Regions from separate parts of the Anaerobacillus sp. MEB173 genome, predicted to be linked through region 2. Evidence: riboswitches for the same ligand, from Rfam matches in the RefSeq annotation. Region 2 holds a riboswitch; each other region holds the start of a gene.

Region 1 (3,353 bases), on a different contig from region 2:
GGAAAGGGCGAGTGGCAGCAACGGAAATTTTAGTGAACCAGTCTGCGGTTGCGAACTTAATTCGAAATGAAAAGAATCATCAAATTAAAAGTGTGATGCAAACAAGCAGAGCGAGTGGGATGCAGACGATAGAAATGTCGATCAAAGAACTGGTTGATCAACAGAAAATATCCAGAGAAGTTGCCGAAAGTTTCCTCGGTGAAGGAGTGGCGTACTAGTGTCGTATTACAGTTATCTCGGCAAAGACCGACTTGGACGAAAAAAGAAAGGGACGATTGAAGCCGAATCAAGGTACCGGGCGTTTCAGCAGTTAAAGGAAAAGGGAATCCTGGCGATTGAAGTTGTTGAAACAAAACCAAGCATCTGGAAGCAGGACATTTCCATTGGCGGCAACAGTGTGAAGCATCAGGACTTTGTTATTTATTGCCGTCAATTTGCAACGCTCATTCGTGCCGGCGTGACCGTGATCGATTCAACTCGAATTCTTGCCAAACAGACAAGCAGCAATTTGCTGAAAAAAGTGTTAACAGAGGTTGAAGAAGACTTACAAAAGGGAACATCGATTTCTGCAGCGATTGAAAAACACCCAAAAGTCTTTCCGCCGATGTTTATCAATATGGTTCATGCGGGCGAAGTCAGTGGAAATCTCGATGATACATTAGACCGATTAGCCACTTATTTTGAAAAACAGTATCAGCTAAGAAAAAAAGTCCAATCAGCACTTAGTTATCCGATTGTAATCGGGATTGTCACCGTGTTTGTCGTTATGTTTCTGCTCGGACAAGTAATTCCGCAATTTGTCGATATGTTTGCGAGCTTTGATGCCGAATTACCGTGGATTACACAGTTAGTCATGAGTCTCAGTGATTGGGTGCAACGGTTTTGGTGGATCTTATTAATAATCATTATTGCACTTTTTGTAGTTTTTCGTATATTATATAAAGATGAGCAGTTCAAAATGCTTACGACTTATGGTCTGCTTAAAATGCCGTTATTCGGTAAACTTATGCAGCGGTCCGCACTCGCCCGGATGACAAGAACGTTATCATCATTATTCTCAAGCTCAGTTCCGATCTTACAAGCATTAACAATTGTGACAAAAGTCGTAGATAATCCAGTCATCGGTAAAGTATTGCTAGAAGCACGAGACAGTTTAGAGAAAGGGAATTCATTGACCGTTCCCCTTGAAAAAAGCTGGGTCTTTCCACCTCTAGTTACGCAAATGATCTCAATTGGCGAAGAGACAGGCTCACTCGACTTAATGCTTGAGAAGGTCGCTGACTTTTATGAAGCTGAGGTTGAAGCAACTGTTGATGCGCTAAAGTCACTTATTGAACCATTAATGATCGTTGTCTTAGCGGCAGTTGTTGGGGTAATTGTGTTAGCCATCATGGTACCAATGTTTGAAATTTTCAACTCGATTTAAAAGCAGATGTCACTAATATTTCACTATTATTTCCTAGGTAAATTGGTATAATTTTAGTGAAGACAGGAAACGACAATTAGATTATGATATTAGAGGAATGTGATGAGTCATTATCTGTATGTGGGCACTTGGATGATGAGGAGCAAGTAGTGCAACCGGCCATTTTTTATGTTGATGTATGCAATGTAAAAAAGGCTTTTTTAATTTTGTACTTTGGAAATAGTAATACGTAAAGAATCAACACTTTACTTTATTTATATCTTTTTATCATTTTAAGAAAAAAGTAAAACAAGGGAGGAATAATAAATGATAAAGAAAATGAAGTTAATGAAAGACCAGCGAGGATTAACACTAATCGAGCTTTTAGCAGTAGTTGTTATTTTAGGGATTATTGCAGCGATTGCGGTGCCTAGTATTGGCGGTATAATTGAGAACTCAAAACAAAATGCGGCGGTTGCTAATGGGGAGATGCTTGCTAGTGCAGCTAGATTATATGCTTCAGCAGGTGGGAATACTACTACCATTGATAAAACTGAGCTAAAAACATACTTAGAAAGCGGTATTAATGACCCGTGGACAAAAACAGCGGTTGCTGATGATAACTGGACTGTTACTTTTACAAATAATGTACCAACCATTTCAATAACCTATTCAAAAGGGAGTGTTGCTGGTGCTGCGGGAAATGTTACTTATACAGGACCTACAACTTAAAGGACTGATCCCATGACAACATTCCTTTATCTCTATCTTTTTGCCCTAGGCTTAGTCCTAGGCTCTTTTTTTAATGTAGTTGGGATTCGGGTGGCGGATGGGGAGTCGATTGTGACTCCTCGCTCCCATTGCCCGACATGTGAGCGGACGCTGAATTGGTACGAGCTTATTCCAGTCTTATCATACATACTACAAGGCGGCAAGTGCAGAGGCTGCCGCATATCGATTTCAATTAAATACCCTTTTTTTGAATTGCTGACGGCAGTTCTTTTTGTGTTTTCATTTTATATTATCGGTTTTGGGAAAGATTTAATTTTAGCACTATGTCTAGTTTCATTGCTTGTTATTATTTCCATCTCTGATTTTCATAGGATGTTAATTCCGAATAAAATCTTGCTGTTTTTCTTTTTGCTTTTTATTCCTATTCAGTTCATTGTTCCTCATCAGCCGTGGTGGGACGGGATTGTCGGCTTTTTTGTCGGTGGTATTCTCCTGTTTCTCATAGCCCTGGCTAGCAGGGGCGGTATGGGAGGAGGCGACATTAAACTCTTTGCACTGCTCGGCTTTATTCTGGGGATCAAAGGTGTACTGTTAGCGTTCTTTTTTTCGACATTGTTTGGAGCGGTCTTTGGTAGTATGCTAATGTTAGTAGGAAAGGTAAAACGAGGCAAACCGATGCCCTTTGGCCCCTACATCGCCCTAGGCACCCTAACCGCCTACTACTACGGCGAACAACTATGGAATTGGTACATACAACTAATCTAATTTAGAATTGAGAATGTAGAATTTAGAATTAGCCTGAGCATTTTCAAAGTAGCGTCTTTGAGAGACTTTCAACAATTCTAAATTCTAAATTCTACATTATAAATTAACAATTGGAGTGACATGCGTTGTCTTTATTTTCTTTTAAACCTAATAAGAAGATTGTGAGCTTGGCGTTGAATGATTATGTAATTCGGATGGTTGAAAATCATACGCATACTATAGCTGGTGTGAAGCGATGGAAGGAAAAGCGTTTACCTGATGGTGTGATTGTGAATGGCAAAATTGTTGATGATGCTGCATTAGTACAATTTCTAAAGGAATGTGTCATTGAATGGGGGATAAAAAAGCGGCCGATTTTATTTTACGTACCTGATTCAACGGTGATCATGCGGAAGGTTGAGATCCCAACCAATATTCCTGAGGAAGAAATCAACGGCCATTTTATGCTTGA
Region 2 (3,353 bases):
GGCTCAATTGTCGCATTTTTGATATCTGAAATATTAGAAATACCATTTTGACGGATTTGCATCTCTAATTTATCTATCGTTAAACGGATCTTTTTTAAGTTTTTCATATTGATTTGACCATTTTCAATGACAGAGATTGCCTTCCCGGTAAATAGTTTTTCAAGGGAGTTAAATTTCATTTGAAGATATTCAATAATGACAAGGACAGCAATAAAAATTGCTATTGTAATAATTGTTTTTAAAACACTATCTTCAATAATAGGCTGAACAATGATTGCACCAATTGAGATCATTACTATCGTTGTTGTAATTGTCATTTGGGCAATAGATTTTCTTCCAGAGATCCTTAGCAGTAGGAATCCAGTGAATACCATAAGGATTGCTTCCCACACGAAATTAAATTCCATATATTATACCTCCTTTTGGAAGAGCTGCAATAATAAATATATTTTCCATAATGAAGGTAATTATGTAATCTTTTATCCTTATTTGGGTGATAGACAAACTTTTGATCAATGATTGTAAATAAAAAAACTCCAATTGTAGAAAGGCTGATCTTGTTTGTTCTTCCTACAAACAACTTTTCTACAAAGGAGTTTATTATAAATCGCATCACTAACGGCCAAACACCACTTATTCCAATACTTCTTTCCAAACTACTCTTAATTCTTCAATTGCCTTTTTCCCATCACCAGAGAATGATGAGCCATGCATCGTTGCTAGTGTTTTTGGACAAAGATCAGCTAGGTTGCTCAAAATTTTATCTGTCTTAGAATTGTATGGAATATAGCCAGCAAGTGGACTTTGTTCAAAGCCAATCAATGTTTCACGAGTACGCTCTGCTAAACTTGTTTTCGTTAAAGGCTCCACATTTCCATTATGATGAAACAGGTCAGAGGTTAATAGTGTTTTATCCCTTTCCTCGAAAAACAAACCAGCATCCCAGCCGTGCGGAACATGTGGTGTACTTATATAGCGTAATCGTTTTTTTCCAATGCTGAATACTTCATTATTTTGCAGGATCCGGGCAGGACGAAGGGCAAAATCATTGATATTGACCATTCCACCTACAAAACCAGTGACCGCTTGTGATTGAGGGGCAAGCTCTAACCAATTGTTCAGTGACCCGCATTCATCTGATTCAAAGTGGCTAAAACCAACCCAGCGTAATTTCGTTGGGTCTATCAATCTTGTAACAGCTTCCTTCATTTCAGGGAAAAATGTTTTTAGTCCAGTTGTAAATAATAGCGGTTCCTCATCTCTGATCAGAAACTGATTGAACTGCATATTTGCCTCTGGTACGAAAATAGAAATGCGGAAAATATCAGGAGCAATCTCATCAATCCGTGCCATTTATAACCCATCCCCCTTCATATTTGCATGTCCGTTAAATAAAAGGTAACTTTAGTACCATTCATTATACTGAGGAATGCCCTTTTTTATTCGTGGTGACATATTCGTGGTGACAGACACCGCTCGTGGTGAGTTTTGGTGCTTTTGTCTTTTTGCGGTGACAGACACCTTTTTATGAGGAACTTCACATGCTGGTATTTATATTGGTGATAACAAATTTATTCATGCTGGCTCAAGTACAGGCGTGACGATTACTGATATGAATAATTCGTACTGGAGTTCTCGTTATGTAGGCGCTAAAACAATCAAGTAAGAGGGAAGGTACAGCCTTCCTTTTAAATTGGAAAAAAATGATCTCTATCAAAATAGTGAGTGTTCAAGTATATTCTATTATAGAATGTTGAACGGTTAGAATAACGTTTCTCATTTGAAAAAGGCAAATTCATTGAAAAATGAAGGCGCAAAGCCTCAGACCTAAGGCGATTACGCTATGGTGGCTGGGCCGCTGAAGAATGGAGAATGAAAACAATAGAGTTGATTTCAAAATTCTTCCGATACAAATACATTTTGTTTTGGAGGGTTTTAGTAGATGAAAAAATTTGATAAAAATGTTCGAAATGTACTAGCAACAAGTTTAGTTGCTGCAGTGATTGCCTCTTCTTTAGGTACAAGTCATGCATACGCAAATAATGATGATCCTACATTTGTAGTAGAAGAATCTGTAGAATCTACAGAAGAAATAATGGATACAACTGACGAAGAATCAGAATTGAATACTGAGTCAACATTAGTAGATCCTTCAACAGGCGAATCAGTATTGTTTGAAGATGGCATCGAACAGAATGACGAACCAAATGAAGAGGTTTCGTTTAATGAGGATGCTATCGAGATTAATGAAGAAAATGAGGAGACATCTACTTTAATGCCTGGCGATTTCTTCTATTTTATTAAAAAGCTGCAAGAAAACATTCAACTTCTTTTTACTATTGATGACGTTAAAGAGGTTGAATTACTAGCATCATTTGTTGAAGAGCGAATTAAGGAAGCTGAATATTTATATGCACAGGGTAATGAAGAGTTAGCTAATGAAATCCTACAAAAAGCCATTGAACAACAGGAAGTTGCTTTAGAAAAATATTACGGGTTAAAGGAAACAACTGAAATCACTGAAGAAAAAGAGTCAGATACAGATTCAGCTATAGAACCTACTCTAGAATCAGATCCTGAACTTGATGTAGAACCTGAAATAGAATCAGATGTTACTATTGATGATGAGGTAATAGAAGAAACAGATGGAGATGTTGAAGATATTCGAAGTGTACTTGAAGAAAAACTTGCTTCTAACCTACATGCTTTACAATTGGCGCTAGAAAAGGTACAAAATCCAAAAGCAAAAGAAGCGCTTCAAAAGAACGTAGCAAAAGCACAAGAAAAGATAGAAAAGAAAATCAACAAAGCATTGGCTAAACTTGAAGAAAAGCAAGTAACGGAAGATATCTATGAAGAAATATATCAAGAAGAGCCCGCGGACCTTAACGAGGACGTAGAAAATGAAACAGAACAAAGTAATGTAGACGGTAATGATAACGAAGGTAGACAGGTAGTAAGCACTCTTGCAACTGAAAACCATGATAAAAAAGAAAAGCGTGAGGTTGAATCACGTCAAAATGCTGTACAAAAGCAACAGCAAGCAGCTCAGAAAGTTGAACAAAAACAACAGCAAGCTACACAGAAAGTTGAAGAAAAACAACAGAAAGCTGAAGAAAAGCAACAGCAAGCAGCTCAAAAAGTTGAACAAAAGCAACAGCAAGCTACACAAAAGGTTGAAGAAAAGCAACAAGAAGCTACAAAAAAAGCAGAAGAACGTAAACAAGAAGAGAAAAAAGGAAATAAACCAGAAAAGAGTAATGAATAAGTTTATTTTAGTGACAGACACCGCTCATGGACATTTGTGATACTTTTGTCTTTTTGCGGTGCCTGTCACCCTATTAAACTAATGA
Region 3 (3,353 bases), on a different contig from region 2:
CAGAACGTCCAACAAACACATTCACAGTCAACGGTGTAACGATCACCCTAAAGGACACATTCACTGATGGAGCTGTAAACCTTACAGTTAATACTGACACGCAAAAAATCTTCGACACGATCAAAGCGTTCGTTGATGAATATAACGAAATGATTGATACGATTAATGGGAAGTTGAAGGAAGAGAAATATCGCGATTATAAACCGTTAACAAAAGAGGAAAGAGAAGCTTTGTCTGAGCGAGAAGCAGAGCAGTGGGAGGAAAAGGCGAAAAGCGGGATGCTTCGCAATGATCAAATGTTATCAAGTGGCTTAAATCGCTTGCGGGTTGATATTTACACTCCTGTAGCCGTTGGTGAGAATGCCCCATTTAAGCAGCTGACAGATTTAGGTATTACGACAACAAGTAATTATATGGATCGCGGGAAGCTGCAAATTAATGAGGATAAGCTGAGAGCAGCGATTGAACAAGATCCGGAAGCTGTTTTTCAAATTTTTGCAGCAGATGGACCGACGAATGCTGATAAGGGGATTGCACGACGGATGCGTGATAGCTTGGCAACGACACGTGACCAGGTCGTTTCACGTGCCGGAGCTGAAGGGCGCTTGAACCATCAGTTTACCCTTGGAAGAAATATTAGTTCACTTGATGATCGTATTTCTAACTTTGAGCGTCGTCTTCAACAAGTAGAAGATCGACATTGGCGCCAATTTACGGCAATGGAAAAAGCAATGCAGCAAGCAAATAGTCAGGCTGAATTTTTATATTCCCACTTATTTGGGTCACAACAATAATAAAAGAGATTTTTAGGAGGTAAAAAAATGGCCATTCCAAACCCATATGCAGCTAAATATAAACAAAATACAACAGCGACAGCTTCACCTGGTGAACTGACGCTAATGCTTTATAATGGCTGCTTAAAGTTTATCAAGCTAGCGAATACGGCAATTGAAAAGAATGATGTTGAGGCAAAAAATACGAACATCATCAAAGCGCAAAATATTATCCGTGAACTTATGGTGACATTAAAAACGGATAGTGAACTTGGACAAAATATGTTGAGAATGTATGATTTTGTCTTAAGCCGTTTGATTGATGCAAATGTCAAAAGTGATCGAGCGGCACTTGCCGAGGCCGAACAGTTTGTAACAGAGTTCCGTGATACGTGGAAAGAAGTTATTGCCATTGATCGTAAGCAACGTCATGGTCAAGGTGGTCAGGCATAGTGTCTACGATCAAAGCTGTGTATGAGGTGACGAAGCAATTATTTGATCACCTGCAGATGCAGATGCCAAAGGAAGAACGGGAATCTTATATTGAAAGAATTGAACAGCTTCTGGCAGAACGTGAAGACCTCATCAAGCAATTAAAGGATACTCCTACCGATTCTGAGAGGAAGCTTGGGCAAGTCATTGTAAAGATGAATCATGAGATTAATAGTAAGTTAAAGATTGCATCTGTGATGATTAATAGAGATATTAGTGATTTAAATAGAAAAAAGGAAACAAACAAACGATACGATCATCCTTATGAATCAGTATATACGGATGGACTATTTTTTGATAAGAAAAAATAGAAGGACATAAAGTGACAAGTTTTGTCAAAAAGTGCTTACAGTTTGTAGGCACTTTATTTTTTTACTAGAATTTCCAACGGGAATTAATTACCATTTAATTACATTTACTAGATATTTGTGGATATATGTCACAAAAATTGGAACTATTATTGTAACTAAATCGTTGGAAATGTGTTACTATTTGATTAGATTAAAATGACTATAGGAAAACGAATGATTTTTAAGACGTAGGATTTCAGTAGGTATCTAATGTAATACTCTATTTTCGGAATAATAGAAAGGGCAAACTTATTGAAAAGTAAGGACGCAAAGCCTCAGGTCTAAGGAAAGGTAGCATTTTTTCTATGATAGCTGGGTTGCCGAATAATTGGAGGTTATAGTATTGGACATACCGCATATAGAGGTGAAAAATAGTTTCATTGATAGAGAATGGTTGCGGTTATTAATTGAAGCTAAGAAAATCGGTCTGACACCTGCAGAAATCAGGAAATTTCTTAATGAAAACAAAGAAACTAAGAAGGGACATTATTCAGCTCCTTCTTAGCTTTTGCCATTTTGAAAATTCAAGAAATTCCTTGAACTGTTCTTTTGAGATACCTGACTCTTGAGCCTCTTTCGCAAGTTGTATCCATTCGTTATCTAATTGTTTGTCAACGTCTTCTTTGTCCGTATCTAGTAAAAAAGGGACATCAACATTAAGTTCCTTTGAAATTTTATCTAGAAATTGTATAGATGGATTTGTTTGAAGGTTTCGTTCGACTGAACTTAAGTATGACTTGGCAACTTGTGCACGGTTTGCAAGTTCGGTCATTGTTAACCCTTTTTTGGAACGTAAATCACGAATTCGGGAACCGAGCATTTAAAAACCTCCGTATAATAATTTATCGTCTTACTATCATAATACCATATTTTAACTATGGAAAATAGTAGTTCCCCCACTAATCCACTATAAAAGTTTCTTTTTTTTATTTTTTTAAAAGAGGGAGAATAGGACAAAAAAGCACCTCGCATAGGCAGCGAAGCACTAATATAAAACATACCCAGGATAATAGAGGAGCGGTAAACGCCACAGAAATTGTAGTCCACTATAATAAGAGAATTATTCTAATCGTATATGCACCTACATCTCTGTGGCATTTTACCGCTAAACTGCAAACTTGTGCTGAAGTGATACATGGCTAGAATGAATGGAGTAGCTGTTAATGAAACGAGATCGACGGAAGCCGACTAGCAGCAAGTTTGTTGCATGGTCACTGTAATGGGTAGAAATTATGTAGCTGTGAACATGCTTGAATATGACTGACCAGTTGTCCGGGGGTATGACAAGGGGCGATATAGAAGTAAGAAGCAAGGTAGTTATGTTTATGTGGTGTGAAAGTTTGTAGTATGTATGGACTAGTTCTTTTTGGTACCTGACTGATCACTACTTCTTTATTATATGAGAGGGTTACCCTAATTGCAATAATTTTCTGACATTTTTTATGACTTTTTAACAATTTTTGATGTATTTTGTCCTAGTATGTAAGATGGAGAAGTGAGGAAATGTAGCAAAGGAAATTCGACAAAGAGTTGTCGAATTTAAGATGACGAAATAGTTTGACTACAGATAGTGCTATTGTTATATTGAAATTGTGGAAGGGATTTCATACACTGCCTCCACTGGATTTTATTTATGAAGGGAATGTGAAACATGCAAGGAAAAGTAAAATGGTTTAACGCAGAAAAAGGTTTTGGGTTTATCGAACGTGAAGATGGAGACGATGTGTTTGTACACTTC
Region 4 (3,353 bases), on a different contig from region 2:
AAGTAGATAAAGTAGAAATATAGAAATAAATAGCGAATGATGCAAATATTTGCAATAAATATATTCCAATAAGTTTGAATTTTCATTATAATTAAGAAGATTGAAAATGAGACTTGAGTATTGAGTATAAAGGAGGTGATGAAATGGGGTAATGAATAAAAAAGCCCTTAGGTAGTGGCCAGCTAAACTACATACCTAAGGACGTGTGTGAAAATTGGTTATACCAACTTTCATAGTTAAGTATAACCTCATTTCCACTATTTTTAAAGGTTTAAGTACAATCAAATAGTGATAGGAGGAATTCATATGGAATCAGTAAAAAGCTATAAAATTCACTCTGAATCGATGGTATTGAGGCCGGTTTATAATGAAAGCGGAAAATTATGTACGATAGTTGATGAACTTTATCAAAAGATACTGGTATTAAAAAGTCCCTATTCGATTGTTCGTGAAAGTCTCAATTTTTATGGTGGAGGATACGAAGGTACAATTGAAGCTGCTAAAAAAATTTTAGGTAATAAAAAGATGCTGCCGATTTGTATTGCTGCACCGTTAGACATTTATTTTATTCCGATGACTTCAGCAAAAAGTCACGATTGTATTTGGTTTGCACTAAATCATATGGTACATGTAGAATCTAGCACCGATAAAATGAAATCGCTTGTAAATCTAAAAAACGGTCAAAACGTTGTCGTTAATTTACAAAAAGGGATTGTTGAATCGAAACGCTATCGAGCTGCATACTTGAAAGAAACCATTTCACGCAGATTAGAAGAGCGATGCTGTAATGAAAGAACCGGGGGAATGGTTGTTGGTAGGTGATTTACGCGGGAATTTGGTGGAATTGCATCGGTTGAGTGTGGGGTTGCACGAGTATGCAATGGAATTGCACCAGGTTTGAATGCAATTGCACTTTTCTCCTTTAATGACCATTTTAGTTTATCGTTCAAACTAATGAGAGAGGTTACTTCGTGAAAGTAAGAGGTTTTCAGTACATAGGAGAGTGGGGAAGGCGAAATGAGAGGGCGATTGCTGGAGAAGCAGAAGTATAACTTTGAGGACCTAAATACATTTATTTCTCAAAAAGGGTCGATTAATTTAAAAGATTTGGTTGAAACAGATATAGATGGGCATTTATGTACTTTGTTTGTTAACCACACTCTTATTGTGAAAGATGTGGAAGGGCTTGCCCTAATTAAATACGATGATATAGAGTTTATTCACGGTGTTGTGGATGTGTATGATCGTGTTCTTCGTGAAAATCTATATAATTTTTCAATGGACGATACGAGTTCAAAAAGTATTGAAAATGCTCATATTGCTGATATTATTATTCAATCTAATCTAGTTATAAACGTGATCGAGCTTAACACTGCAAATCATATTCAACACGCACCTGGTGAGACCATTGCATTAGAGAACAAATATTTAATCGAGCTTTATACGGGATGGCATACTCAACTGCACCATAGGGAACATGAATTTTTTAAATTGTTTTGTTGATATGGCCAGTGTTCCTGTCCCCACGTTTCACCGAAAAACGATAAAAGATTGACTTTATTTTTATATATCTTTATGAGATGATATATATGGAAAATTGAGATTCCTACGATAAATGGCAAACCTAGTAAAAGCTAGGGACGCAAAGCCACGGGCCTAAAGTAAGTAATGTTTACTATGGTAGCCGGGTTACCGAAAAGGATTAGTATGTAAAGTGAGAGTTTTGTTTATTTACTATATAGTTATGGTTTATTCCTGAAGCAACTACTAGACATTCTTGCTAAAAATGGATACTACCTATATTAACCTTTACAAGTCCACTATTCTTTTTGGTGGGCTTTTTTATGTGAAGCTAAAAAAGGGAGGTTAAATTTAGGCCGCACGAGCATTTTAAGATAATTTTTTGGATAGGAGTTGTAAGGATGAAAAGTCTAAGATTGAAGATATTAAGTGGGTTTGGGTTAGTTGTAGTAACTGTATTGATTATGGGTATATTTGGATATGTTGGCATTTCAAATTATACAAAAGACGTAAGGGATATGGTAGAAGAAGAATATACATTATTAAAAGAAGCAGAGGAAATGAAACATAATGTCACTTATCGGGTTGTAACAGCTCGTGGTTATGTTTTATACGGGGATGAAAAGTATCTAAATGAATTTATAGATATGACCGAAGATGCGATAGCCATACAAGAAAAACTTTTAGATGAGTTCAGTAAGGATCCTGAGTACTCCAATGCCATAGAAGTGGCCGATGAAAATACTAGAAGGTGGAGAACATTAATTACTGATGATATTGTTCCAGTTTTAGATGATCATAATGGTATATATGGCAATGGTGATTCCAACCAGTATTCTCATACATTTAAAAGGCCTTCCTTTGAAGAAACGATTAATATAATGGAGGAATTTTGTACAGTCTATGCGATTGAAGCCATTGAAGCCTGGCAGGATATCTTTGATTTGCAAGATGCAAAGATTGTAGAACTTGAAAAAGAGTTAATCAAAAGTGGTCAATTATTACAATGGATATTTATCATTATCTCAATTTCAGCAATTGTTATTGCAATTACAGCGGCAATCATTATTGCTAATATGATTGTTAAACCTATTTCTACTGCTGCGAAACGTTTAGAGGATGTTGCCAACGGTGATCTTACTGGGAAACCACTTGCAGTTAAAACGAAAGATGAAGTAGGAAAACTAACAGAGAGTTTAAATCAAATGGTTGAAAACTTAAGAGGCCTTGTAGGTGAGGTTGAAGGTTCATCAAGAACACTTGCTTCATCTTCAGATTATATGGCTGCATCGAGTGAGGAAATAACAAATGCAATTAACATTATTTCAAAAAATGGACAGATAACATCAAATGACGCTGAAAAAGGCAATCAAACAATGTTAGAAGTCTCTGCAACATTACTAGAGCTTTCATCATTGATTCAAATTGCTAAAGAAAAGTCATTCTCATCTGCTGACAATTCGAAAATTACATACGAAACAGCCAATAACGGTAAGAAAACAGTTGAAGAAGCAATTAAGTGTATGGAACGAATAAAATCTTCAACCGATGAAACAGAGCGTTTTATTCAAACTTTGGATGAGTATACAGAAGAGATAAAAACAATTACTGAAATGATTACAAATATATCTGAGCAGACTAATTTATTAGCACTTAATGCTGCGATTGAGGCAGCTCGGGCTGGAGAAGCAGGTAAAGGCTTTGCCGTTGTAGCAAATGAGGTTAAGAAATTAGCTGAACAGTCTAGTCAAGGTGCAACAAAGGTTGCTGAATTAATTTTACAAATTTCCAATAGTACAGGTGATGCTGTTCAGGCAATTAAAGATAGCAAA

Evidence for each region. Region 2 has a riboswitch for cyclic di-GMP ahead of ACJ2A9_RS00820 (DUF5667 domain-containing protein). Riboswitches for the same ligand answer to the same signal wherever they lie in the genome.
Region 1: linked by a shared signal. The riboswitch ahead of ACJ2A9_RS12525 (type II secretion system protein) and the one ahead of ACJ2A9_RS00820 (DUF5667 domain-containing protein) in region 2 are both predicted to bind cyclic di-GMP.
Region 3: linked by a shared signal. The riboswitch ahead of ACJ2A9_RS13800 (anti-repressor SinI family protein) and the one ahead of ACJ2A9_RS00820 (DUF5667 domain-containing protein) in region 2 are both predicted to bind cyclic di-GMP.
Region 4: linked by a shared signal. The riboswitch ahead of ACJ2A9_RS17900 (methyl-accepting chemotaxis protein) and the one ahead of ACJ2A9_RS00820 (DUF5667 domain-containing protein) in region 2 are both predicted to bind cyclic di-GMP.

The regions. Positions count from the first base shown of each region.
Region 1 is NZ_JBJMAU010000005.1:138,196-141,548, reverse strand. Features, by position in the region: gene ACJ2A9_RS12535 (type IV pilus twitching motility protein PilT) at 1-218, shown strand, start outside; gene ACJ2A9_RS12530 (type II secretion system F family protein) at 218-1,426, shown strand; cyclic di-GMP riboswitch class II at 1,513-1,596, shown strand; gene ACJ2A9_RS12525 (type II secretion system protein) at 1,733-2,137, shown strand; gene ACJ2A9_RS12520 (prepilin peptidase) at 2,150-2,902, shown strand; gene pilM (type IV pilus biogenesis protein PilM) at 3,028-3,353, shown strand, end outside.
Region 2 is NZ_JBJMAU010000001.1:171,381-174,733, forward strand. Features, by position in the region: gene ACJ2A9_RS00805 (DUF421 domain-containing protein) at 1-407, opposite strand, end outside; gene ACJ2A9_RS00810 (hypothetical protein) at 634-1,353, opposite strand; partial or broken gene ACJ2A9_RS00815 (NlpC/P60 family protein) at 1,532-1,666, shown strand; cyclic di-GMP riboswitch class I at 1,779-1,863, shown strand; gene ACJ2A9_RS00820 (DUF5667 domain-containing protein) at 1,943-3,268, shown strand; gene ACJ2A9_RS00825 (DUF5658 family protein) at 3,342-3,353, opposite strand, start outside.
Region 3 is NZ_JBJMAU010000006.1:77,426-80,778, forward strand. Features, by position in the region: gene ACJ2A9_RS13785 (flagellar hook-associated protein 2) at 1-794, shown strand, start outside; gene fliS (flagellar export chaperone FliS) at 822-1,226, shown strand; gene ACJ2A9_RS13795 (flagellar protein FliT) at 1,226-1,576, shown strand; cyclic di-GMP riboswitch class I at 1,848-1,940, shown strand; gene ACJ2A9_RS13800 (anti-repressor SinI family protein) at 1,959-2,120, shown strand; gene ACJ2A9_RS13805 (helix-turn-helix domain-containing protein) at 2,106-2,435, opposite strand; gene ACJ2A9_RS13810 (cold shock domain-containing protein) at 3,267-3,353, shown strand, end outside.
Region 4 is NZ_JBJMAU010000011.1:68,862-72,214, reverse strand. Features, by position in the region: gene ACJ2A9_RS17910 (competence protein ComK) at 307-822, shown strand; gene ACJ2A9_RS17905 (hypothetical protein) at 1,018-1,503, shown strand; cyclic di-GMP riboswitch class I at 1,608-1,697, shown strand; gene ACJ2A9_RS17900 (methyl-accepting chemotaxis protein) at 1,923-3,353, shown strand, end outside.